DNA from 4 places in the Sporolactobacillus sp. KGMB 08714 genome. Region 4 is predicted to be linked to each of the others. Evidence: predicted binding sites of a transcription regulator. Region 4 holds the regulator's gene; each other region holds the start of a gene.
What was found. The regulator Rex, encoded in region 4, represses fermentation and respiration genes when NADH is low (regulators of the CRP and FNR family bind a similar motif). The targets are predictions, from matches to a motif close to TTGTGAAATATTTCACAA.
Positions count from the first base shown of each region.

Region 1: a site for Rex is predicted at 3,552-3,569, ahead of Q6A92_RS19340 (hydrogenase small subunit). Genes of this name have one in related genera too.
Region 2: a site for Rex is predicted at 3,091-3,108, ahead of adhE (bifunctional acetaldehyde-CoA/alcohol dehydrogenase). Genes of this name have one in related genera too.
Region 3: a site for Rex is predicted at 3,814-3,831, ahead of pflB (formate C-acetyltransferase). Genes of this name have one in related genera too.

Region 1 is NZ_JAUUBW010000073.1:124,523-130,324, forward strand. Features, by position in the region: gene Q6A92_RS19325 (phosphoglycerate kinase) at 1-845, shown strand, start outside; gene tpiA (triose-phosphate isomerase) at 895-1,656, shown strand; gene eno (phosphopyruvate hydratase) at 1,864-3,153, shown strand; gene Q6A92_RS19340 (hydrogenase small subunit) at 3,823-4,914, shown strand; gene Q6A92_RS19345 (nickel-dependent hydrogenase large subunit) at 4,907-5,802, shown strand, end outside.
Region 2 is NZ_JAUUBW010000005.1:27,568-33,369, forward strand. Features, by position in the region: gene Q6A92_RS03220 (phosphoketolase family protein) at 293-2,695, opposite strand; gene adhE (bifunctional acetaldehyde-CoA/alcohol dehydrogenase) at 3,126-5,789, shown strand.
Region 3 is NZ_JAUUBW010000067.1:98,718-104,519, forward strand. Features, by position in the region: gene Q6A92_RS18585 (sigma 54-interacting transcriptional regulator) at 1-271, opposite strand, end outside; gene Q6A92_RS18590 (DeoR/GlpR family DNA-binding transcription regulator) at 508-1,263, shown strand; gene Q6A92_RS18595 (Cof-type HAD-IIB family hydrolase) at 1,314-2,138, shown strand; gene Q6A92_RS18600 (type 1 glutamine amidotransferase) at 2,152-2,859, opposite strand; gene Q6A92_RS18605 (TFIIB-type zinc ribbon-containing protein) at 3,353-3,667, opposite strand; gene pflB (formate C-acetyltransferase) at 3,918-5,802, shown strand, end outside.
Region 4 is NZ_JAUUBW010000033.1:6,931-12,732, forward strand. Features, by position in the region: gene Q6A92_RS14035 (ABC-F family ATP-binding cassette domain-containing protein) at 1-717, opposite strand, end outside; gene Q6A92_RS14040 (redox-sensing transcriptional repressor Rex) at 991-1,635, shown strand; gene map (type I methionyl aminopeptidase) at 1,753-2,514, shown strand; gene Q6A92_RS14050 (CPBP family intramembrane glutamic endopeptidase) at 2,554-3,228, opposite strand; gene groES (co-chaperone GroES) at 3,829-4,113, shown strand; gene groL (chaperonin GroEL) at 4,149-5,774, shown strand.

The sequences.
Region 1 (5,802 bases), on a different contig from region 4:
AAAATGTCCGCTTTGAAAAGGGCGAGAAAAAGAACGATCCTGAACTTGCCAAGGCGTTTGCTTCGCTCGCGGATGTTTATGTGAATGATGCATTCGGTTCCGCCCACCGCGCTCATGCGTCAACGGAAGGCATCGCGAACTATCTTCCTGCCGTCGCCGGCTTCCTGATGGAAAAGGAACTGAACGTCATGGCGGCGTCGCTTGACAATCCGAAGCATCCGTTTACGGCTATTATCGGCGGTGCAAAAGTTACCGATAAGATCGGCGTGATTGAAAATCTGCTGGACAAAGTGGACAATCTGATTGTCGGCGGCGGTCTTTCTTACACATTCATCAAAGCGAAAGGCTTCGGCATCGGCAAGTCGCTTCTTGACGCCGATAAATTGGATCTGGCCAAGAAATTCATGGAGCAGGCAAAGGAAAAGGGTGTCAACTTTCTGACACCTGTCGACGCCGTTGTTGCTGATGAATTTTCTGAAACGGCCAACAAGAAGACAGTAGACATCGATCAGATTCCTGAAGGATGGATGGGCCTGGACATCGGCCCGAAAACGGTCGCCCTGTTCTCGGAAACAATCAAAAAATCCAAGCTCGTTGTCTGGAACGGACCGATGGGCGTTTTTGAAATGGACGCTTATGCCAAGGGAACGGCTGATGTCGCTAAAGCACTGGCCGAGGCGACCGATGCGACGACGATCATCGGCGGCGGCGATTCTGCTGCGGCTGTTGAAAAGTTCCATTTAGCGGACAAGATGAGCCACATTTCGACGGGCGGCGGCGCTTCGCTTGAGCTGATGGAAGGCAAAGTACTTCCCGGTGTCGCTGCGCTGGATGACGCGGAATAACGGAAAGTAAATAAAGATTGCAACTTGCAAGAAAGGGAAGGTGTCGTATATGTCACGTAAACCGATTATTGCCGGCAACTGGAAAATGAACAAGACGGTCAGGGAAGCGCACGGATTCGTCGAAGCAGTGAAGGACAAAGTTCCTTCGCCCGATATCGTTGATTCGGTCGTTGCTGCTCCTTTTACCGCTCTTGATCGTATCGTTGCCGATGCCAAGGGCTCCAATTTGAAGATCGGTGCTGAGAATGTTCACTTTGAAAATTCCGGCGCTTTCACCGGCGAAGTCAGCCCGGTCATGCTGGAAGACCTCGGTGTGGACTATGTTATCATCGGCCATTCTGAAAGAAGGGCAATGTTTGCCGAAACCGATGATACCGTCAATAAAAAAGTGCTTGCCTCTTTTGCTCACCACTTGCTGCCGATTGTCTGCGTCGGCGAAACGCTTGACGAACGGGAAGGCGGAAGATGGCAGGCTGTCGTTAAAAGACAGGTTACCAAAGCCTTTGCAGGGGTTCCGGGCGACCAGGCTCCGGCCGTTGTTATTGCCTATGAACCCATCTGGGCCATCGGAACGGGAAAATCGGCTTCTGCCGAAGACGCAAACGAAGTCGGCCGTTTCATTCGCGAAACGGCGGCCGGACTGTATGGCGAAGCGGCCGCTGAGAAAGTACGCATTCAGTACGGCGGCAGCGTAAAACCCGCCAACATTGCCGATTTCATGGCTCAGTCCGATATCGACGGCGCGCTCGTCGGCGGTGCAAGCCTGCAGCCCGAATCCTTCCTGGCGCTGCTGGAAGCCGCCAAAGCCTGAGTTTCTGCGGACCGCGTTTTTTGGCTGTGCGTACGGAAGATGCAATCTGACTGTTCATTGAAAATCTGATGATTTCCGGCATTGTGAAAACCGGAGAGTACCGCCGGCAGAAGACCGCCGCTGTCCGGACAGCGGGCGGCACCTGCCGGAGGAATCACCCGTGATTTTCTGAAATTAACTCGAAAGAATGATAAGGAGAGATAGCGAATGTCTCAAATCGTAGAAGTTTACGGACGCGAAGTACTGGATTCGCGCGGCAATCCGACTGTTGAAGTTGAAGTTTATACAGAGGCCGGCGGCAAGGGCCGGGCTCTTGTTCCAAGCGGCGCGTCAACCGGCGAACACGAAGCTGTCGAATTGCGCGACGGCGATAAAAGCCGTTACGGCGGCAAGGGTGTTCTCAAGGCCGTTAAAAATGTTAATGAAATTATCGCTCCCGAAGTTGTCGGCATGGAAGTTTTGGATCAGGTGGCACTCGACACGGCGATGATCGATCTCGACGGTACGGAAAATAAGGGCAAGCTTGGCGCCAACGCGATTCTCGGTGTTTCGCTCGCTGCCGCCAATGCTGCTGCCGATGAGCTCGACCTCCCGCTGTACCGTTACCTCGGCGGTGTCAACAGCAAAGTTCTTCCTACGCCGATGATGAACATTCTGAATGGCGGAAAGCATGCGGATAACAGTGTCGACTTCCAGGAATTCATGATCATGCCTGTCGGTGCCGAATCTCTTGCTGAAGCGGTTCGCATCGGAGCCGAAGTTTATCACGCTTTGAAATCCGTACTGGCTGCCAAGGGGCATCAGACGGCAGTCGGTGACGAAGGCGGTTTTGCGCCTAACCTTAAAAACAATGAGGAAGTTCTTAAGACGATCGTTGAAGCGATCGAAAAAGCCGGCTACAAGCCGGGCGTCGATGTTAAACTGGCAATCGACCCTGCATCTTCCGAACTGTATGAAGACGGCAAGTACAATTTCAAAGGCGAAGGCGTCGTCAGGACGACAGACGAAATGATTGACTATTACCAAAAGCTCGTTGATGAATTCCCGATCATCTCAATTGAAGACGGGCTGGATGAAAACGACTGGGAAGGCTGGCAGAAACTGACGAAGGCTCTCGGCGGCCGCGTTCAGCTGGTCGGAGACGATCTGTTCGTCACCAACACAGACTATCTGAAAAAGGGTATTGACATGGGCGTTGCGAACTCGATTCTGATTAAAGTCAATCAGATCGGTACGCTGACTGAAACATTGAATGCCATTGAAATGGCTCAGAAAGCCGGCTACACAGCCGTTGTTTCGCACCGTTCAGGCGAAACGGAAGATACGACGATTGCCGATATCGTTGTCGCGACGAACGCGGGTGAAATTAAAACCGGATCTCTTGCGAGAACGGATCGAATTGCGAAATACAACCAATTGATCAGAATTGAAGACGATCTGGGCGCTTCCGCCGAATACCTCGGCGACGCGTCGTTCTACAATCTGTCAAGCAAATAATTTCGGAACTTTATAAAGAGGCTGTCCCTTTGGGACAGCCTCTTTTTGCTGCTTAAATGAAAAACAATTAAAAAATTCTTTGTTGCCTACGACCATTAAAAATATCTTTACAGCTTAAGATAATTAAAAAATTCTTTGTTGTTTTAAAATAGCAAAGGGTTTAAGATGAAACTGCTTGGTTCATTTGCCGGCTCTAGACACCGAGCAGCGGGCTGTGTTCTGCCTTTTTTTGGAAGATCCGCCCACATATTCTTTAGCAGCTAACCTGCCGATTCACGATTCTGTGAAGCCGGTCCATGAAAACGACTGAACTTGCAAAGATAAAAAACTTTGCAGGTCTCTTCGTTCAAAATAGAGTGTAAACGCTTTCCTATTTTAATATATATAATAATTTTTGTATGTGATAAATGTCATATTAAATAAAATTGCAGTTTACTATCATTAAGTTAATTGGTAACCAAATAGGTTAGCCGATATTTGAACCGGAGCGGATAAATGATCGCCGCGCCCGAGCTGTTTTGTAATGAAAGGATAAGGGCGTATTTCGGGATCCATGCTGCGTTCAAATGGTTCTGTCAGTCTTTATGCCGCTTGAGCAAGGTCAAAAAGATTCAATGTCCACTGAGCTTTTATCTAAGAGTCAATAGGATTCGGGGGGGAGCGATTAACTTGAAAAATGGGGAGCCAACAATTTATGAAAGCGTTTTAGCCAAAGGCTTTTCAAGAAGAACATTTTTAAAGATGTGTGCGACGCTGGCTGCTACAATGGGACTTGATTTTTCCCAGACCGGCCAGGTTGCTCATGCCATGGAAACAAAAACTCGCATTCCGGTTATCTGGCTGCAGATGCAGGATTGCACGGGCTGTTCGGAATCCTTTATCCGTTCTTCATACCCTAAAGCGGAAAGTGTCATCTTCAACATGATTTCTCTTGAATATATGGAACTTCTGACGGCAGCGGCGGGCTTCCAGACGGAAACGGCAAAGGAAAATGTGCTGAAAAAGTATAAAGGCCAGTATGCTCTCGTCGTGGAAGGCAGCGTGCCTCAGGCGGCCGGATATCTGACGATCGGCGGCCGCTCAGGGGCTGATCTCCTGCGCGAGGCGGCTGCCAATGCCAAGGCAGTGCTGACCTTCGGCACGTGTTCTTCATGGGGAGGAATCGCCAAGGCGAATCCGAATCCGACCGGGGCGCGGCCTGCAGCGTCGGTACTTCAGGGAATTCCGGTGATCCGTGTCCCCGGCTGTCCGCCGATTGCCGAAGTCATGACCGGTGTTCTTGCTCATATCGTCACTTTTGATAAGCTCCCGGAAACCGATATGCTGGGCAGACCGAAAGCTTACTATCGCCACCGTATTCATGATAAGTGCAACCGAAGAGCCTACTTTGATGCCGGCCTCTTTGCGGAGTCTTTTGACGATCCGAATCTGAAAGCAGGCTATTGCCTTTATAAACTCGGCTGCAAAGGCCCGACAACGTATAATGCATGCGCCGAACTGCGCTGGAACGGAGGCGTCAGCTATCCGATCCAGTCGGGAAATCCGTGCATCGGCTGTTCGGAAGCCGACTTCTGGGACAACGGTCCGTTCTATACGCGTTACGCAAAACTTCCGCTGACGCAGACGACGGTTAATCCGGAGAAATGGGGCACAGTGGCAGTTGGTGCCGCAGCTGTCGGTGTCGGTGCGCATGCCGGGATAACGGCCGCTGTCAAGCACCACAAAAACAAGCAGCAGGATAAGGGTGATCAGAATGAGTAAACGTGTAGTTGTCGATCCGGTGACAAGAATAGAGGGACACCTGCGGATCGAAGCAGACGTGCAGAACGGACAAATTACAGATGCATTCAGTTCAGGGACCGCCATCCGCGGCATTGAACTGGTCGTCAAAAACAGGGATCCGCGCGATGTCTGGGCTTTTGCCCAGCGTATTTGCGGCGTTTGTACAACGGTGCATGCTCTCGCCAGCATTCGTTCGGCGGAAGACGCGCTCGGCATCCATGTTCCCCAAAATGCCAATCTGATTCGAAATATGATGAATGAAACCATCATGGTTCATGATCATGTCGTTCATTTCTATCATCTTCATGCATTTGACTGGGTGGACGCGCTCAGTGTTCTGAAAGCTAATCCGAATGAGACAAGCCGGATTGCCCAGTCCATCTCTTCATGGCCGAATTCCTCGCCGGGCTACTTCAAAAGTGTTCAGCAGACAATAAAAAAGGTTGCGGACAGCGGCCAGCTGGGTGTATTTGCGAACGGCTACTGGGGCCATCCCGCCTACAAACTGCCGCCTGAAATTAACCTGCTCGCTGTCGCACATTATCTGGAGGCACTGGACTGGCAGAAAGAGATCGTTAAAATCCATACAATTTTCGGCGGGAAAAATCCGCATCCGCATTATCTGGTCGGCGGCATGGCGACACCGCTGGATCTCAACATGGACAACGGCATTCACTCGGAGAAACTGGATCAGATCGATCAGCTGATTTCGCAGGCCAACGACTTTGTCAACCAGGTCTACATTCCGGATCTGCTGGCGATCGGCTCGTATTATAAAGACTGGGGCAGCAAGCAGATCGGCGGCGGTCTGAACAATTATCTCTGTTACGGCGATTTTTCGACAAAGGACATCCGCGATACGAAACT
Region 2 (5,802 bases), on a different contig from region 4:
TTTGCCTCTTCTGCAGCAATTGTCGAGGCAGTCACTCCGCTTCCGCGGGCAATAATAATTTTAAACATGTCCGACGTTCCCTTTCCATTTGACTATCAGAGTCGCGGCATCAATCAAATTCACTGAGAACCTGTTCCGGGGATTTTTCTATGTTCCGGCTGTCAAAGCCGGGAAAAACAGATGATTTTAAAAAACGACGAAACGGGAGGAAAATTACCCTCCCGTTTCGCAGCAGGCCTTGCTGCTGCCTTCTCCGCTTGTTACCGGCCGATCGGGAATTCGTGAGCCCGTCTTACCTTAATCCTTCCCATTTCCAATTCATGACTTCGGGCAGATCGGTCCCTTCGTCCTGTATAAACGACCGGTGCCTGGCGATCATCCGATCCATTTTCTGAACGAAGACGCCGCATTTTTCCGCATACTTTGGCTGGCGCAATATCACAGCCTTGGCAAGATGGAAGCGGTCCAGATGATTGAGAACGCGCATGTCAAAGGGAGTCGTAATGTCTCCTTCTTCTCGATAGCCGTGAATGTAGAAATTTTTATTGTGACGGTTGAAGGTGAGATTCTGAATCAGATCCGCATAACCGTGGAAGGCAAAGAGGACGGGTCTGTCTTTTGTAAAGTAATAATCGAAGGCTTCATCGGAAAGGCCGGTGTAGTCGCTGGAATCGCTTTTATGGCTTTCCAGCCGCATGATGTCCACGACGTTCACAAAGCGGATTTTCATATCCGGGAATGATTGATGCAGAAGCTGAACGGCTGCCAGGCTTTCCATCGTCGGTTCCGTACCGGCGCAGGCAATGACCGCATCAGGTTCCGCTCCGTTATCCGTACTGGCCCAGTCGATTATGGCGAGACCGTTGCTGACCAGGAGCTCCGCTTCTTCGGCCGTGAACCACTGCGGACGCGGGTGCTTTGAAGCAATAACCAGGTTGATCTTATTGTGCGATTTTAGAATCTTATTGAAGACGGCGAGCAGCGTGTTCGCATCGGCCGGCAGATACTCGCCGATGTAATGATGCTTTTTTTCTGCCAGATGGGTCAGCAGTCCGGGATCCTGATGGGAGTAGCCGTTGTGGTCCTGCTGAAACACCGTTGACGAAGCGATGAGGTTCAACGAAGGATAAGGTCTTCGCCAGGAGAGTTCGCTCGCTTTGCGCAGCCATTTAAAATGCTGTGTCAGCATCGAATCAACGACCCTGAGGAAGGATTCATAGCTGGCAAAAAATCCGTGCCGGCCGGTTAGGGTATAGGCTTCAAGCCAGCCTTCAGCCTGATGTTCGGACAGCTGAGCATCGAGGACACGCCCGCTTGGGGCCTCGAATTCATCTCTCGGTTCAAATACCGGGCACATCCACTGGCGGCTGGTCACTTCAAATACCGATTTCAGGCGGTTGGACAGGGTTTCATCGGGGCCGAATACCCGGAAGTTGTCGGGATTCATCGAAATAATGTCACGGACGAATGCACTGAGGACCTGCATATCCTGGGCTTCTTTTTTCCCGGGCTGAACCACTTTAATCGCATATTTTCGGTAGTCGGGCAGGCATAGATCTTTGGGATGGATGCCGCCATTGGTGATCGGATTCATCGACATCCGCCGAGTGCCTTGAGGGATGGTTTCGGCAATGCCGGCAAATAATTTTCCGCTTTTGTCAAATAGTTCTTCCGGTTTATAGGATTTCATCCAGTGCACGAGCGGATCGGCATGTTCCATATGGCTGCGGTCGACGGGAATCGGAATCTGATGGGAACGGAAGGAATTCTCTACCGGTTTGCCTTCCCACATTTTGGGCCCCGTCCAGCCTTTCGGGCAGCGGAAAACGATCATCGGCCATTTTGCCAGCGTCGGCCGATTGTCGGCCCGGGCTTTTCTTTGAATCGTTTGAATATCTGTGATTGCCTGATCCATTGTTTCCGCCATGGCGGTGTGCATCGCCTTCGGTTCCTCGCCTTCAACGAAATAGGGTTTCCAGCCGATTCCCTCGAAGTACTCCGTCAGGTCTTCGTCGGAAGTGCGCGACAATAAAGTCGGATTGCTTAATTTATAGCCGTTCACATAGAGAATCGGCAGGACGGCGCCGTCATTTACAGGGTTGATAAATTTAATCGATTGCCAGGCGGTTGCGAGCGGACCGGTTTCCGCCTCGCCGTCACCGATCACAACGGCAGCGATCACCTCCGGATTATCGAAAATCGCACCGACGCCGTGTGAGAGCGAATAACCTAATTCGCCGCCTTCATGAATCGATCCGGGAGTTTCCGGGGCAGCGTGCGAGGCCACTCCGCCCGGCCAGGAAAACTGTTTGAACAGGAGCTTCATGCCCTCTTTGTCCTGGGACACGGCCGGATAAATCTCGCTGTAGCTTCCGTCAAGATAAGCATTAGAGACCATGACCTGGCCGCCGTGGCCCGGGCCTTCAATGTAAAACATGTTTAAGTCATATTTATTGATGATCCGGTTCAGGTGAGCGTAGATGAAGTTCTGTCCCGAAATAGTGCCCCAGTGCCCGATGGGATGGATCTTGACATCTTCAGGTTTGAGCGCGCGTTCAAGAAGCGGATTGTCTTTCAGGTAGAGCTGGCCGACGGAAAGATAATTGGCTGCACGCCAGTATTTATCCACTTTATTCAAGTATTCCGCTGAAGAATAGTCAATGATCCTGTCCGTCGTTTGAATCGATTGAGTCATTGCAACTGCTCCTTTCAGATATCCAAATTTTTAAAGTGTCAATAATTTGTGAAATATTTCACATGAATCTTTTAAAAAAATGAGTAAAATAAAGGCAACAGAGAGACAGCCATGAGGCCATGCAACTTTCATGTTATTCCGGCAGCCGAACACCTCTGCCTTCCAACGCCCTATTGCCAACGGTTTACGCGTTGAATATAACACACAATGCAGAATAAGTAAATGTGTATGGCAAAATAAATTGTTAAATTTTTTTAGTAAAACTATTTTATAAAAATATATTGACATTGGCTGTTCAAATTCATATGATGAAGGTGTCAAGAGAAGCGTTTCCAATAGTTCCTGTCGTCCATAGGCGGTCTGTTTTAACTAATGGCGCCCGACTGCAGACATTATTGTGAAATAATTCACAAGAAAAGGAGCGGGACTGATGTTAAAAACCGTGAATCAAAATGACAGGCAGACTCCGGTGCTGAAACCGGCTGCACCGTCTCAGAGCGGCAAAGAAGACAATCTTTCGTCAATTAAAGGGGTCATTGATGATTTAGTTAGAAAATCTCAGAAAGCTCTAGCTGTTCTGGCGGATTTTGACCAGGAGAAAGTGGATAAGATTTGCGAAGCGATGGCGATTGCCGCGCTGGATAATCATATGAAACTGGCAAAAATGGCCGTTGAAGAAACCGGCCGCGGCGTTGTCGAAGATAAAGCGGTTAAAAATATCTATGCCAGTGAGTACATCTGGAACAAGATACGGCATGATAAAACGGTCGGCATTATTGAGGACAATGATGAGGAGCAGATAATAAAGATTGCGGAGCCTGTCGGCGTCATTGCGGGCGTGACGCCGGTAACCAATCCGACGTCGACGGTTGTTTTCAAATCGCTGATTGCTTTGAAAACACGGAATACGATCATATTCGGCTTTCATCCGCAGGCACAGAAGTCGTGTGCTGAAGCGGCAAGAATTATTGCGCGGGCAGCCGTTAAGGCGGGAGCGCCGGAAGGCTGCATTCAATGGATTGAGAAACCAAGCATCGAAGCAACGGGAGCCTTAATGAATCACCCGGGCGTCGCAACGGTGCTCGCGACGGGCGGCCCGGGGATGGTCCAGGCTGCCTACTCGACCGGAAAGCCGGCCCTGGGCGTCGGCCCGGGGAACGGGCCGGCCTATATTGAAAAAACGGCGGATATTAAACAGGCGGTGAATGATATTACGCTCTCGAAAACGTTCGATAACGGCATGATCTGCGCCGCGGAAAACAGCGTGATCATTGACGAAGACATTTATGAAGCGGTAAAGGCCGAATTTAAACGATTAGGAAGCGTGATTATCGATAAAAAGGACAATGCGGCTTTAGGAGACGCGATGATGGATCCGAAGCGCGGCAGCGTCAGAGGGCCGATTGCCGGCAGATCGGCCTATCAGATCGCGCAGCTGGCCGGTATCGATGTCCCGAAAGAGACGAAAGTTCTGATTGCGGAGATTGACGGTGTCGGACCGGATTTTCCGCTGTCGCGTGAAAAACTTTCTCCGGTACTTTCCATGTATAAAGCGGGCGGCCATCAGGAAGCGTTTAAAATTGCCGGACAGCTGCTCGATTTCGGCGGTGCGGGCCACACGGCAGCCATTCATACAAAAGACGAGGCCCTGATCCAGCAATTCGGTTTGAAAATGAAAGCGTGCCGTATTTTGGTCAATACTCCCTCTGCACTGGGCGGACTCGGAAATATCTATAATAATATGATCCCGTCGCTGACGTTGGGCACCGGTTCCTACGGGAAAAACTCGATTTCGCATAATGTTTCGGATTTCGATCTTCTGAATATAAAAACCGTCGCCAAGCGGCGGAATAATATGCAGTGGGTGAAATTGCCCCCGAAGGTTTATTTTGAAAGAAATTCACTGCGCTATTTAAAACAGGTGCCCGGCCTCAAACGCGTCTTTCTGGTCTGTGATCCGGGGATGGTGCAATTCGGATATGCCGACCGGGTGGTCAATATGCTCAATCAACGGCGCGAAGAAGTGGACATTGAAATTTTCTCCCAGGTCGAGCCCGATCCTTCAACGGATACCGTATATCGCGGCGTTGAGATCATGAAGAAGTTTCAGCCGGATACGATTATTGCATTAGGCGGCGGTTCCGCTATGGATGCCGCAAAGGGCATGTGGCTCTTTTATGAACAGCCGGATGCCTCGTTTCTCGGCGCAAAACAGAAATTTATGGACATCCGGAAGCGGACTTACAAGGTGCCCGCGCTTAAAAAGGTAACCTATATAGGGATCCCGACCACGTCGGGAACCGGTTCGGAAGTCACACCGTACGCCGTTATTACGGATTCCAAAACACATGTCAAGTACCCGATTACCGATTATGCGCTTCAGCCGGATATCGCGATCGTGGATTCGCAGTTTGTCGAAACACTGCCAAAGCGGACGGTTGCCTGGACGGGGCTGGACGTCATGACCCACGCGGTCGAAGCCTATGTTTCCGTTTATGCTTCGGACTACACCCGCGGCTGGTCGCTGCAGGCCATTAAACTGGTCTTTGATAATCTGCGTGCTTCCTATGCCGGCGATCTGACGGCCCGTGAAAAGATGCATAATGCGTCCACCATTGCCGGGATGGCTTTTGCCAATGCCTTCTTGGGAATTAACCATTCGATTGCGCACAAACTGGGCGGCGAATTTGGACTCCCGCACGGTTTGGCCATTGCGATTACCTTCCCTCAGGTTGTTCGCTTTAACGCGAAGGTGCCGACAAAACTGGCCATCTGGCCGAGGTACAATCGTTATACGGCGGATGAGGACTATGCGGCGATCGCCAAATTCCTCGGCTTCAAAGGCCATTCAACAGAGGAGCTGAAGGAGAGCCTGGTCAATGAATTTATTAAACTGGCACACGACTGCGATGTGACACTCAGTCTGAAAGCAAACGGCGTCGACAAAGTACACTTTGAGGCATCCGTTAACAAATTGGCCGAATTGGCTTATGAAGATCAATGTACGTCCACCAATCCGAAAGAACCGCTGATCAGCGAATTGAAAAAGATTCTTGAAGATGAATACGAGGGTGTCGGCACAGAAAGCAAATAACGCAGAGGTATAC
Region 3 (5,802 bases), on a different contig from region 4:
AGGGAATGTCCAGAATGGTATTGTCGATGATATAGCCGTAATTTTTCTTTACCGTGTCCCGGGGAATATACAATACAGGGCGTTTTTTTATTTTAATGACCTTTCCCAGCCGAACAAGATTGTTCAGTTCAAGGCTGACGTTGTTTCTCAGCATTTCCAGATCGTCCGCGAGCTCATTTGCCGAAAAACCCTCACGGTCCAGCAGCTGATCTTTCGTCAAAGTATCGCACTTTTCCTCCAGTTGTTGATAAATGCGGTCGATTCTTTTCATTTTGATTCCTCCGCAGTGAAAAATTTATTTCTGAAAACACCGTTTCCGAATCATTTAGACTATACGGGCTGAAATGATTTCACTGTTATTTTAACATAAGACACTTTTAGTGTATCAATTGTGAAACAGAACAGCCAAAATGCTTATATAAGCGTAATGTTTTAAAATAAATGCTTAAAATTGCTTGATAAAAAAGGCATTATGAATTACAATTGCTTAACAGGGAGATGAATGCTGTGTATCAGGAAGAACGTCTGGTCAGTATTCTCGATTATTTGAAAACCCATCAAAGTATGTCCGTAAACGAGATATGCGCCCACCTTCATATTTCGCGCGACACAGCCAGGAGAGACATTGTCAAACTGACCGGGCAGGGCGCGGCAATCCGGACGCACGGCGGCATTGCCCTGCCCGATTTACAAAACACGGTATTGGCGTACCGGGAAAGACTTCAGACTTTTTCCGACGAGAAGATACGGATTGGAGCAACGGCTCTTTCGTTCATTCACGAGAAGGGCCACTATTTCTTTGATACATCGACCACCGTGTCAGCGATGGCAAGACAGCTCGACATAGAAACCGCCGTATACACCCACTCCCTGGATATTGCCGAAATATTGTCCGATCGGGCCCGATCGACCGTCTTTCTCTTTGGCGGGGCGCTCAACAAGACAAATCGTTATCTGTTTGATAGCGAAAGTGCCCGTCAGCTTGAGCGGATCCGCTTTGACTGTTCCTTTCTCGGCGCGGCGGCGATAGCGGAAGACGGTTTTTACTATCACGATAAAGATGACGCTTTTATAAAAGGAACAGCCGCTGCCCGGTCCGACCGGACCATCGTCCTTGCCGACAGCAAGAAATTCACAAAAGTGAGCCGTTTTAAAGGACTCGGCTGGGAAAACGTCGATACACTGATCACCAGCGAAAGACCGCCCGCACCCTTCATGCATACTTTATCGCTGTACGGGACGGAACTCATGATTGCGAAATAGCCGGAAACGCTGTCTAAAAGCGCCCAAAATAAATATTCGAAGGAGATAAAATGTCTATTAAACTTGTCTTCAGCGACATCGACGGAACACTGCTCAACTCCAGCCATCAAATCAGCAAAAAAACACGCCGGTCTGTTCATGATTTGTCACAAAAGGGCATCCCTTTTATTTTAGTTTCCGCGCGCATGCCGGACGGAATACTTCCTCTGCAGCATGAACTTGCCATTTCCGATCCGATCATTTGTTACGGCGGAGCGCTGATTCTCGGTTGCGAAAAATCGGACGGTCTGAGAAATGTGATGCTCAGCAGGCCCATCGAGCCGAATATAATCTTTTCTATTTATGACTTGGTTCATAAGCATTTCCCCGCTATCAGCGTGTCCGCCTACAGCCCGGATAAATGGTTTGTTCCGGAACCGGATAATGCCTGGATTACACAGGAACAGGCGATCACAGGTACCCGGACCCATCTTTTGCATTTTGCGGACGACGGCATGAATAAAGATTTCCCCGCAATCAACAAAGTCCTGTGCATGGGACCTCCCGCGGCCATCGATTCTCTTGAAACGGTGCTGACGGAAAACGGGATTAGTGCTTCGTTCTATAAATCGAAACCTTCTTATCTGGAGATCATTGCGAAAAGAGCCGGCAAGTCGGCAGCCGCGGCTCTGCTGATGGAATCCTGCCATGTTAAAAGGGAAGAAACCATGGCGTTCGGCGACAACTTCAACGATCTGGACCTGCTGCGTTTTGCCGGCGCCGGCATCGCAATGGGCAATGCCCCGGATCAAGTCAAAGCAGGCGCCGATGCGACGACGCTGTCCAATGACGAGGACGGCATTCCGGCCGCACTCGAAGCATACGGTTTAATCTAACCGGCACATATTGCTATTGCGGTCCGCCGGCCGATGCTCCCTTTAAAAATTCATCGAGGAAGCGGAATAACAGTGTCTTATTTCTTTCAATTTTATCCGGCCGGCCGGTCATCTCCCGCTTCTTCTGAATAAAACGCCCGCCTTCCGGCTCATCTTGAGACTGAGCGATCAGACGGCTGATAGTTTCCTCGTTCATTTCGATGTGGAACTGCAGGCCGGCGGCGCGATCGCCGTAGATAAAGGCCTGATTTCTGCAGGCAGCGCTGGAAGCCGTCCGCACCGCGCCTTCAGGGAGCGTGAAGGTATCGCCGTGCCAGTGGAACACATCCAGTGTGCCGGGGAAAAGCCGAAACGGGCCCTTCCTGTTTTCCGGGAAAAAGACCGGAAACCAGCCGATCTCTTTTTCTTCCCCCGGATAAATTTTCCCGTCTAGACAATCGGCAAGCAGCTGGGCACCCAGGCAAATACCGAGAACCGGCAGCCCGCGCTCCAGAACGTCCCGGATAAATTTTTTCTCTTCGCGGAGCCAGGGATACTTTTCTTCCTCATAAATATTCATCGGCCCGCCCATAATCACCAGCAAATCGATATTTTCTGCATCCGGAAGCTTATGCGATTCAAAAAAATGCGTCCCGATGAACGAATAATGCCTTTCTGCCGCCCAGACGGCAATGTTCCCGGGCGACTCAAACGGAACATGCTGAAAGTAATGAATATGCATTTTGCGGACAACTTCCTTTCATTCTGTTTTATACCCTCGGATCTGCCGATAAATTCTCGAATGCGCCGTTTCCGGCACAAAGAGCATGTACTATCATTATATAGGATAAAGGAAAATCAACGAATAAGGCCGTGCGTCTGCCGGGCTTTTCTCAAAAAAATACGCTATTAAAAGCGAACAGGCAGGTTAATAAAAACAATCTCTTTAACTTGCCCGGGACGCCATCAGCTCTGCTGCGGAAGCTGGCCGCACGATCGTGCACCGGAAAAATTCCGTATCATCACGGACGGAACAAAAAAAGATTTATCATCAACGTCGGGCAGCGGTTGCCGTTTAGGACAGGGGGGAACGGCGTCCCGATGCCGGGCAATCGCAACGCCTGAATCGCCCGCCGATAAAAAAATCCGCTCATTTTCTTACTTTATACAAAAAAATCCGTTCGAAGAGAATCCGGACGGATTTTATATTGTCAAAGCATTTATCAAAGAATCATTCAATCAAACATGTCCCCCAGCATATCCAGTACGGATTTCTTCTTTTTCTTCCGGGGATACTCCGAATGTCTGTCATCGTCCCGATCATGATGCTCGTGATCGTCATGTCTGCGGTCGTGCCAATCTTCATATTCCCTGTCGTCTTGTTCGTACCATTGATTAAACGGCTGTCGGATTTCTCTTACTCGCTCCGTAATTTTTTCCAGCTCTCCGCGGTCCAGCCAGACTCCCTTGCAGCTCGGGCAGATATCGATGATCACGCCGTCCCGCTCCATTTCTTTCATTCGCACATCTTCGCATGCCGGACAATTCATCTTCATCGCTCCCCTTCTGTATAATTCTCCTTATTTTATTATAACAAATTTTTTTAGCGGTGATGATTTAGACCAAATGCCGGTGATGGATGCGCCCCATTTCCGGAAAACGCTTAAGATACTTCTGGAAAAGCCGGGTTCAACTATTGTGAACAAATTGTCACAGATGGAATGAAAGCGCTTTCTATTATTGAGCTATAATGATGGGAGAGTAGATACATTTACTCTACACGAAGGAGGATGAAAAACCATGGAAGCCGTAATGGAGAGAAATAGCGCAGCGTGGGACGGATTTGTCGACGGGAACTGGAAAAGAGAAATAGACGTCCGTGATTTTATCATGAAAAATCTGACCTCCTATGACGGTGACGAATCCTTTCTCGCAGGGCCGACCCCAAATACGGAACGGCTTTGGAAACAAGTGATGCAGCTGTCCGAAGAAGAAAGAAAAAAAGGCGGCGTGCTGGATCTGGATACTGAAGTCGTATCCACGATGACATCGCACAAACCCGGTTATTTGAATAAAGACATTGAAAAGATAGTCGGCGTCCAGACCGATCAGCCGTTCAAACGTGCGCTGATGCCTTTCGGCGGCATCCGCGTGGCAAAGCTGGCCTGCGAATCATACGGTTATAAAGTCAGCGACGAAATGGAAAAAATTTTTACCGATTACCGAAAAACGCATAATCAGGGTGTGTTCGACGCCTATACGGATGAAATGAAACTGGCCCGTCACGTCGGTATTATCACCGGCCTCCCCGACGCGTACGGACGCGGAAGGATCATCGGCGACTACCGCCGCGTCGCACTTTACGGAGTCGATTACCTTATTGAACAGAAGAAAATCGATAAAAAGAATACAGGCAGCAAAATGACGGAGGACGTCATTCGGCTCAGAGAAGAACTGACGGAACAGATCCGTGCGCTGAGGGATATGAAAACGATGGCGGCTGATTACGGCTTCGATATTTCCAAACCGGCAAAGAATGCGAGAGAAGCTTTTCAGTGGCTGTATTTCGGATATCTCGCTTCGGTAAAAGAACAGAACGGGGCCGCTATGAGCCTTGGCCGTACCTCGACATTCCTTGACATCTATATTGAGAGAGATCTGGCCAAACATCTTTTGACAGAATCGGAAGTCCAGGAACTGGTCGACCACTTTGTCATGAAACTTCGTCTTGTGAAATTCGCCCGCACACCGGACTATAATGAATTGTTTAGCGGCGACCCGACATGGGTAACAGAATCACTGGGGGGCATGGCTGTCGACGGCCGTTCGCTGGTGACCAGGAATTCATTCCGTTTCCTGCATACTCTTGAAAATCTCGGGCCCGCGCCGGAACCGAACCTGACCGTCCTCTGGTCCAAACAGCTGCCCGAAGCATTCAAGAAATACTGCGCCAGGATTTCGATCAAAACAAGTGCGATTCAATATGAGAACGACGATCTGATGCGTGTCGAATACGGCGACGACTACGGCATTGCCTGCTGCGTGTCGGCGATGCGCATCGGTAAACAGATGCAATTCTTCGGCGCCCGGGCAAATCTGGCCAAGACGCTGCTTTATGCGATCAACGGCGGTGTCGATGAAATTCAGAAGGTTCAGGTTGCGCCTCCTTACGCCCCGGTGACAGACGACGTGCTGGATTATGACGATGTGATGGCTAAATTCGACCGGATGATGGATTGGCTTGCCGATCTTTATATCAACACGCTCAATGTGATTCATTACATGCACGATAAATACTGCTACGAACGCAGCGAGATGGCGCTTCATGACACGCATATCCTGCGTACGATGGCGACGGGTATCGCGGGACTGAGCGTCGCCGCGGATTCCCTGAGCGCGATCAAGTACGCGAAGGTTCATGTTGTTCGCGACGAAAACGGCCTGGCCGTAGATTTTAATACGGAGGGCGATTTCCCGAAATACGGCAACAACGACGATCGTGTCGACTCTATTGCCGTTGATCTGGTGAAACGGTTCATGACGAAGCTGAAAAAGACCGAAACCTATCGCGAGTCGGTACCGACTCTGTCGGTTCTGACGATCACGTCCAATGTCGTTTACGGAAAGAAAACGGGAAACACGCCGGACAGCCGCAAAAAGGGCGAACCTTTTGCTCCGGGCGCCA
Region 4 (5,802 bases):
ATGGTTGGCGATTTCATAAACTTTAGTAGCTATCTTGTCGAGAAAATAACGGTCGTGCGAGACGACGAGGATGCTTCCGCTATAACGCTGCAGATATCCTTCGAGCCATGTCAGCGTTTCAATGTCCAGATGGTTGGTCGGTTCGTCAAGAATGAGCAGATCGGGTTTGATCAATAATAATTTACCGAGGGCGAGCTGCGTTTTCTGGCCGCCGGAAAGATTGCCGACAGGCGTTGCATCCGGAAATCCGCCGAAATTCAGGCCGTTCAGCACACTGCGGATTTCGGATTGGTAGGTATAGCCGCCCTTTGATTTATATTCTGCCTGAAGCGCGTCATAGGTCCCGAGCAGCTGGTCGTAGTCCTGGCTGTTTGAGAAGCGTCCGGGGTCGGCCATTTTCTCTTCCATCTTGCGGAGCTTCTTTTCCATGGTGGTCAGCGGACTGAAAACCGTCAGCAGCTCGTCATAGATCCCCTTCTTGGAATTCAGTGTGGCATTCTGCGGCAGGTAGCCGATTGTTCGGTCCTTGGGGATGATCACCTCACCGCTGTCGGCGCTCATCACGCCGGCGATGATTTTCAGAAGTGTCGATTTTCCGGCGCCGTTGCGCCCGACCAGCGCAACGCGTTCTCCAAACTTCACCTCAATCGAGATATTCGATAAAATAAGTTCAGCAGCAAAAGATTTGCTGATCTTATTTGTTTGCAGAAGTATCATTTACGTTCACCTCAAAAAGCCAGGGCACGCTGAAATAATGCGGCACATGCTTTCAATTAGTCAGGTATGGTTCCTCATTCATTATTCATTGTAGCCTAATCCTGTTTTATTCGGCAACTGTGCAGCAGAAAGGCAGGGGCTGTGAAAAAAGTACGGCGATCTAATTCAAACAAATCAATTGCTGAATGATGTATAGTGTAGAAAGGATGTCCCGGCAGGTATCAAACATTAGCGGACGCGCCTCCGGGCATTTCATGGGAGGGTTATGAAACGATGTCAAATCAAAGAGTGCCGCAGGCAACGGCCGAGCGGCTGCCGATCTACTACCGATCTCTGCAGCATCTCGTGTCTATCGGAAAAACACGGATCTCGTCTTCGGAGCTGGGAAAGATCGTGCAGGTAGATTCAACAACGATTCGAAAGGATTTTTCCTATTTCGGGGCGCTGGGGAGAAAGGGATACGGATACAATACTCAGCGCCTGCTTGATTTTTTAGGTAAAACACTTTATCAGGACGAACTGTCCAAGGTGATCTTGATCGGTGTCGGTCACCTCGGGACGGCCCTCCTGAATCATAACTTTAGAAAAAATAATAATACGCAGATTGTAAAAGCCTATGATATCAATCCTTTGAAAATCGGACAGCAGATCGGCGGTACAGTCATTCATTATATGGGGGATCTGGCAGCCGATGACAACCATGACATTGCTGCGGCCATATTAACGGTTCCGGCGGATCAGGCGCAGGGTGCGGCTGAACAGGCGATGGCATCGGGAATCCGCGGCTTTTTAAATTTTTCTCCCGTCAGACTTTCTCTTCCTCCGGATGTGTATGTACGGCATGTCGACATGACAGTGGAGCTTCAGGCTTTGATCTATTTTCTGAATCACGGGATAGAGGAAAAACAATCCGAATGATTCCGGCATAAATAAAGTGGTAAAATACAATCGTGATGCTCCGGGGGAACAGACTGCCAAAAATGCCGATCTTTATAAAAAGGCCCTGGAGAAACGATACAGAGGTGGAACGTACGTATGATACAGTTAAAGTCAAAAAAAGAAATTGCCGAAATGAAAAAGTCCGGCCAGCTGCTTGCGCTGACGCACAAGAAAATCAAATCGATGATTAAACCGGGAATAACCACATGGGAAATCGAGGAATTCGTCAATGACTTTCTTGAAAAGCACGGAGCGACTCCGGAGGAGAAGGGGTTTCAAGGTTACCGCTTTGCCACATGCGCTTCGGTCAATGACGAGATCTGCCACGGATTTCCAAATAAAAAGCCGCTGAAAAACGGCGATATCGTGACGATCGACATGGTGGTCAATCTGAACGGCGCGCTGTCTGATTCGGCGTGGAGTTACGGAGTGGGAACCATTTCCGATGAAGCGGAGCATTTGCTGAAGACGACCAAGGAAGCCCTGTATGAGGGGATCAAGCAATCCGTCGTCGGCAACCGGCTGGGCGATATCGGCCACGCCATTCAGGAATATGCCGAGTCCAGAGGGCTGAGCGTTGTACGCGAGTTTGTCGGCCACGGCATCGGGCCGACGATGCATGAAGATCCGCCGGTCGCTCATTACGGCAAACAGGGGCGCGGGCTCCGCCTCAGGGACGGCATGACGATTACGATTGAACCGATGCTCAATATCGGCGACTGGCGTTCAAAAATCGACAGCAACGGCTGGACGGCACGGACAATTGACGGATCGCTTTCCGCTCAGTATGAGCACACGCTGGCGATCACGAAGGACGGTCCGGAAATTCTGACGGCACTGGAAGACGATGAAGGATAATAATGAAAAACGCGGGACCCCGGCGGATCCCGTGTTTTTTTAATGACCTGTCAGCTGGATAAACGACGGCGACGAGAGCGTCAGGCTGATCGCGACAACGGTCGCATTCATCGCGGCATGCATAAACATGTTGACGGCAATCCTCCCCGTTTTCTTGTAGGCATAGCAGAGAAAGAATCCGATGACGAAATAAATGAGAAGATGCTGAAAATCCAAATGTCCGAAGGCAAAGATAAGCGAGCTGATCGATGCAGCAAGAATGAAGCCCATTTTCTTCTTCAGGCTGCCGTAAATGATTTTCCGGAAGACGATTTCTTCCAGCATCGGACCGATGACAGCGACTGCCAGCAAAAACAGCGGCGACATCCGTGCGATTTGGACGACACTCTGGGTGTGTGCCGATTGCGAAGGTTCGCCGAATATGAAAGTATTGATCAGCGATGCCAGAATCTGCAGGGCGAACAGTGCCAAAACGCCGCCGACCGCCCATAGAAGAGATACACTCGCCGGCGCGCGTTCCCCGTTTCGTATGTAACGTTCAGGAAGCAGGAGTAACAGCACGATAATCAATGTCAGAAAAAATATCGCGGTCATGACGACGCCGTAGCCCTGGCCTTTAGGAAAAAATCCGGTCAGCCAGGCGAAACCGGGAATCAAAGGCGACAGAAAACAAATCAGATAAATAATGACAATGGATATGTATCTTTTCGTCAAGCGACGACACCTCGTGTTCTCGAAAATTTTATCAGGGCTTTGAGGGGGGAACCGGCGCGGTTTCCGATCAGAAACAGGATTCTTTTGATGCGCCGCCGCGCTCATACATCCTATTTTAACATAGCGGCGTGTGCCTCTCCTTTTCCATATTACCGAACCTGTTGGTTCATCTCCCCATAATATTCGTCCGTTGGCGGAATATATGCCTTCGGCCGGCATGCCTGTTCCGGGCAGAGCGGGGCTCTTATCTCAAACAGGCCGCTTTCGGAAACAGAGAGAGGATAACGGGCCGAAATCAGGCCGCCGATCCGCGGCCTATTGTGCATCCTGTTTTATAAGTATAAAGTTTCAGCAAGTCATAGGTATAAGCAGGCGGACAAAGATACTGCATCCGCGGCCTGTCCGTCGCCCGGCTGCCCGCGGCATCGCAACTAAGCTTCCGGCTTTGCCTGAAGGCCGGCCGATCGGCAAGTTTTCTTTATGAAAAGCTTGCAAATCAAAATGGAATTGATTATTATATTAAATGGATTAGCACTCGGACGAATAGAGTGCTAACAAAGTACTTTACTTAACATTCAATTTAAGGAGGGTATTTCTTTCATGTTAAAGCCATTGGGTGATCGCATCGTTATCGAACCACAAGAAAAAGAAGAAAAAACTGCAAGTGGTATCGTGCTGCCGGACTCGGCGAAGGAGAAGCCGCAAGAAGGACGGGTTGTTGCTGTCGGTGCAGGCAAAGTTTCTGATGCAGGTGAACGCATTGCACTGGATGTAAAAGAGGGAGAAAAGGTCCTCTTCTCAAAATACGCCGGTACGGAAGTCAAATATGACGGCAAGACCTACCTGGTTGTTCGTCAGGACGACGTTTTGGCAGTCATTGAATAAATCAATCGATTAATATTCAGGAGGGACTATCCACGATGGCAAAAGAAATTAAGTTTAGCGAAGAAGCCCGCCGCTCGATGCTTCGCGGCGTTGACGTTCTGGCAGATGCAGTGAAAGTAACGCTCGGGCCGAAAGGCCGCAACGTTGTATTGGACAAAAAATACGGCTCACCGCTGATTACAAATGACGGTGTGACGATTGCCAAGGAAATTGAGCTTGAAGATAAATTCGAAAACATGGGCGCACGTCTTGTCTCCGAAGTAGCCAGCAAGACAAATGATGTAGCCGGCGACGGAACAACGACCGCTACGGTTCTCGCTCAGGCGATGATCCGCGAAGGCCTGAAAAACGTGACTTCCGGTGCCAATCCGATGGGCATTCGCCGCGGGATTGAAAAAGCGACGGAAGCTGCCGTTGAAGGCCTGAAGAAAATTTCCAAGCCGATCAAAGGCAGGGCATCGATTGCACAGGTTGCCGCCATTTCTTCAGCGGACGAAAAAGTCGGCGAACTGATTGCCGAAGCAATGGAAAAAGTCGGCAACGACGGTGTCGTTACGATTGAAGAATCCAAAGGCTTTGCAACCGAGCTGGATGTGGTTGAAGGTATGCAGTTCGATCGCGGCTATGCGTCGGCTTATATGGTCACCGACCAGGATAAAATGGAAGCTTCTCTTGAAAATCCGTACATTCTGATTACGGATAAAAAGATTTCCAACATTCAGGAAATCCTGCCGATTCTTGAGAAAGTCGTTCAGCAGGGCAAATCAATGCTGATTATTGCCGAAGACGTTGAAGGCGAAGCACTGGCCACTCTCGTTGTCAATAAACTTCGCGGTACGTTCAATGCAGTCGCTGTTAAAGCACCGGGCTTCGGCGACCGCAGAAAGGCTATGCTTGAAGATATCGCAGTCCTGACCGGCGGCCAAGTGATCACGGAAGACCTCGGACTCGACCTCAAATCCACAACGATCGATCAACTCGGCACGGCCGGAAAAGTCATCGTAACAAAAGACAACACGACGATTGTCGAAGGTGCCGGCGATTCCGAGAAGATCGGCGGACGTGTCGGCCAGATCAAGGCACAGCTTGAAGAAACCACTTCTGATTTCGATAAAGAAAAGCTGCAGGAACGTCTGGCAAAGCTGGCCGGCGGCGTAGCCGTTATCAAAGTCGGCGCTGCAACCGAGACAGAACTGAAAGAACGCAAACTGCGCATTGAAGACGCACTGAACTCGACACGCGCTGCCGTTCAGGAAGGTATCGTTGCCGGCGGCGGCACGGCGCTGGCCAATGTGATTAAGGATGTTGCCGCAGTTGATGCAGAGGGCGATGAGAAGACCGGTGTGAACATCGTCATCCGCGCTCTGGAAGAACCGGTTCGCCAGATTGGCGAAAACGCCGGACTCGAAGGCTCTGTCATTGTTGAAAAGCTGAAGGGTCAGAAACCGGGTATCGGCTATGACGCTGCCAAGGACGAATGGGTAGATATGATTGAAGTCGGCATCGTCGACCCGACCAAAGTGACTCGTTACGCACTGCAGAACGCCGCTTCCGTCTCGGCTATGCTCCTGACAACGGAAGCCGTTGTCGCCGATAAGCCGGAAGAACATCCGGAACCGCAAGTACCGGCCGGCGGCGCCGGAATGGGCGGCATGATGTAAAAAATCCTGAATCCCCGGTTCGATCAGG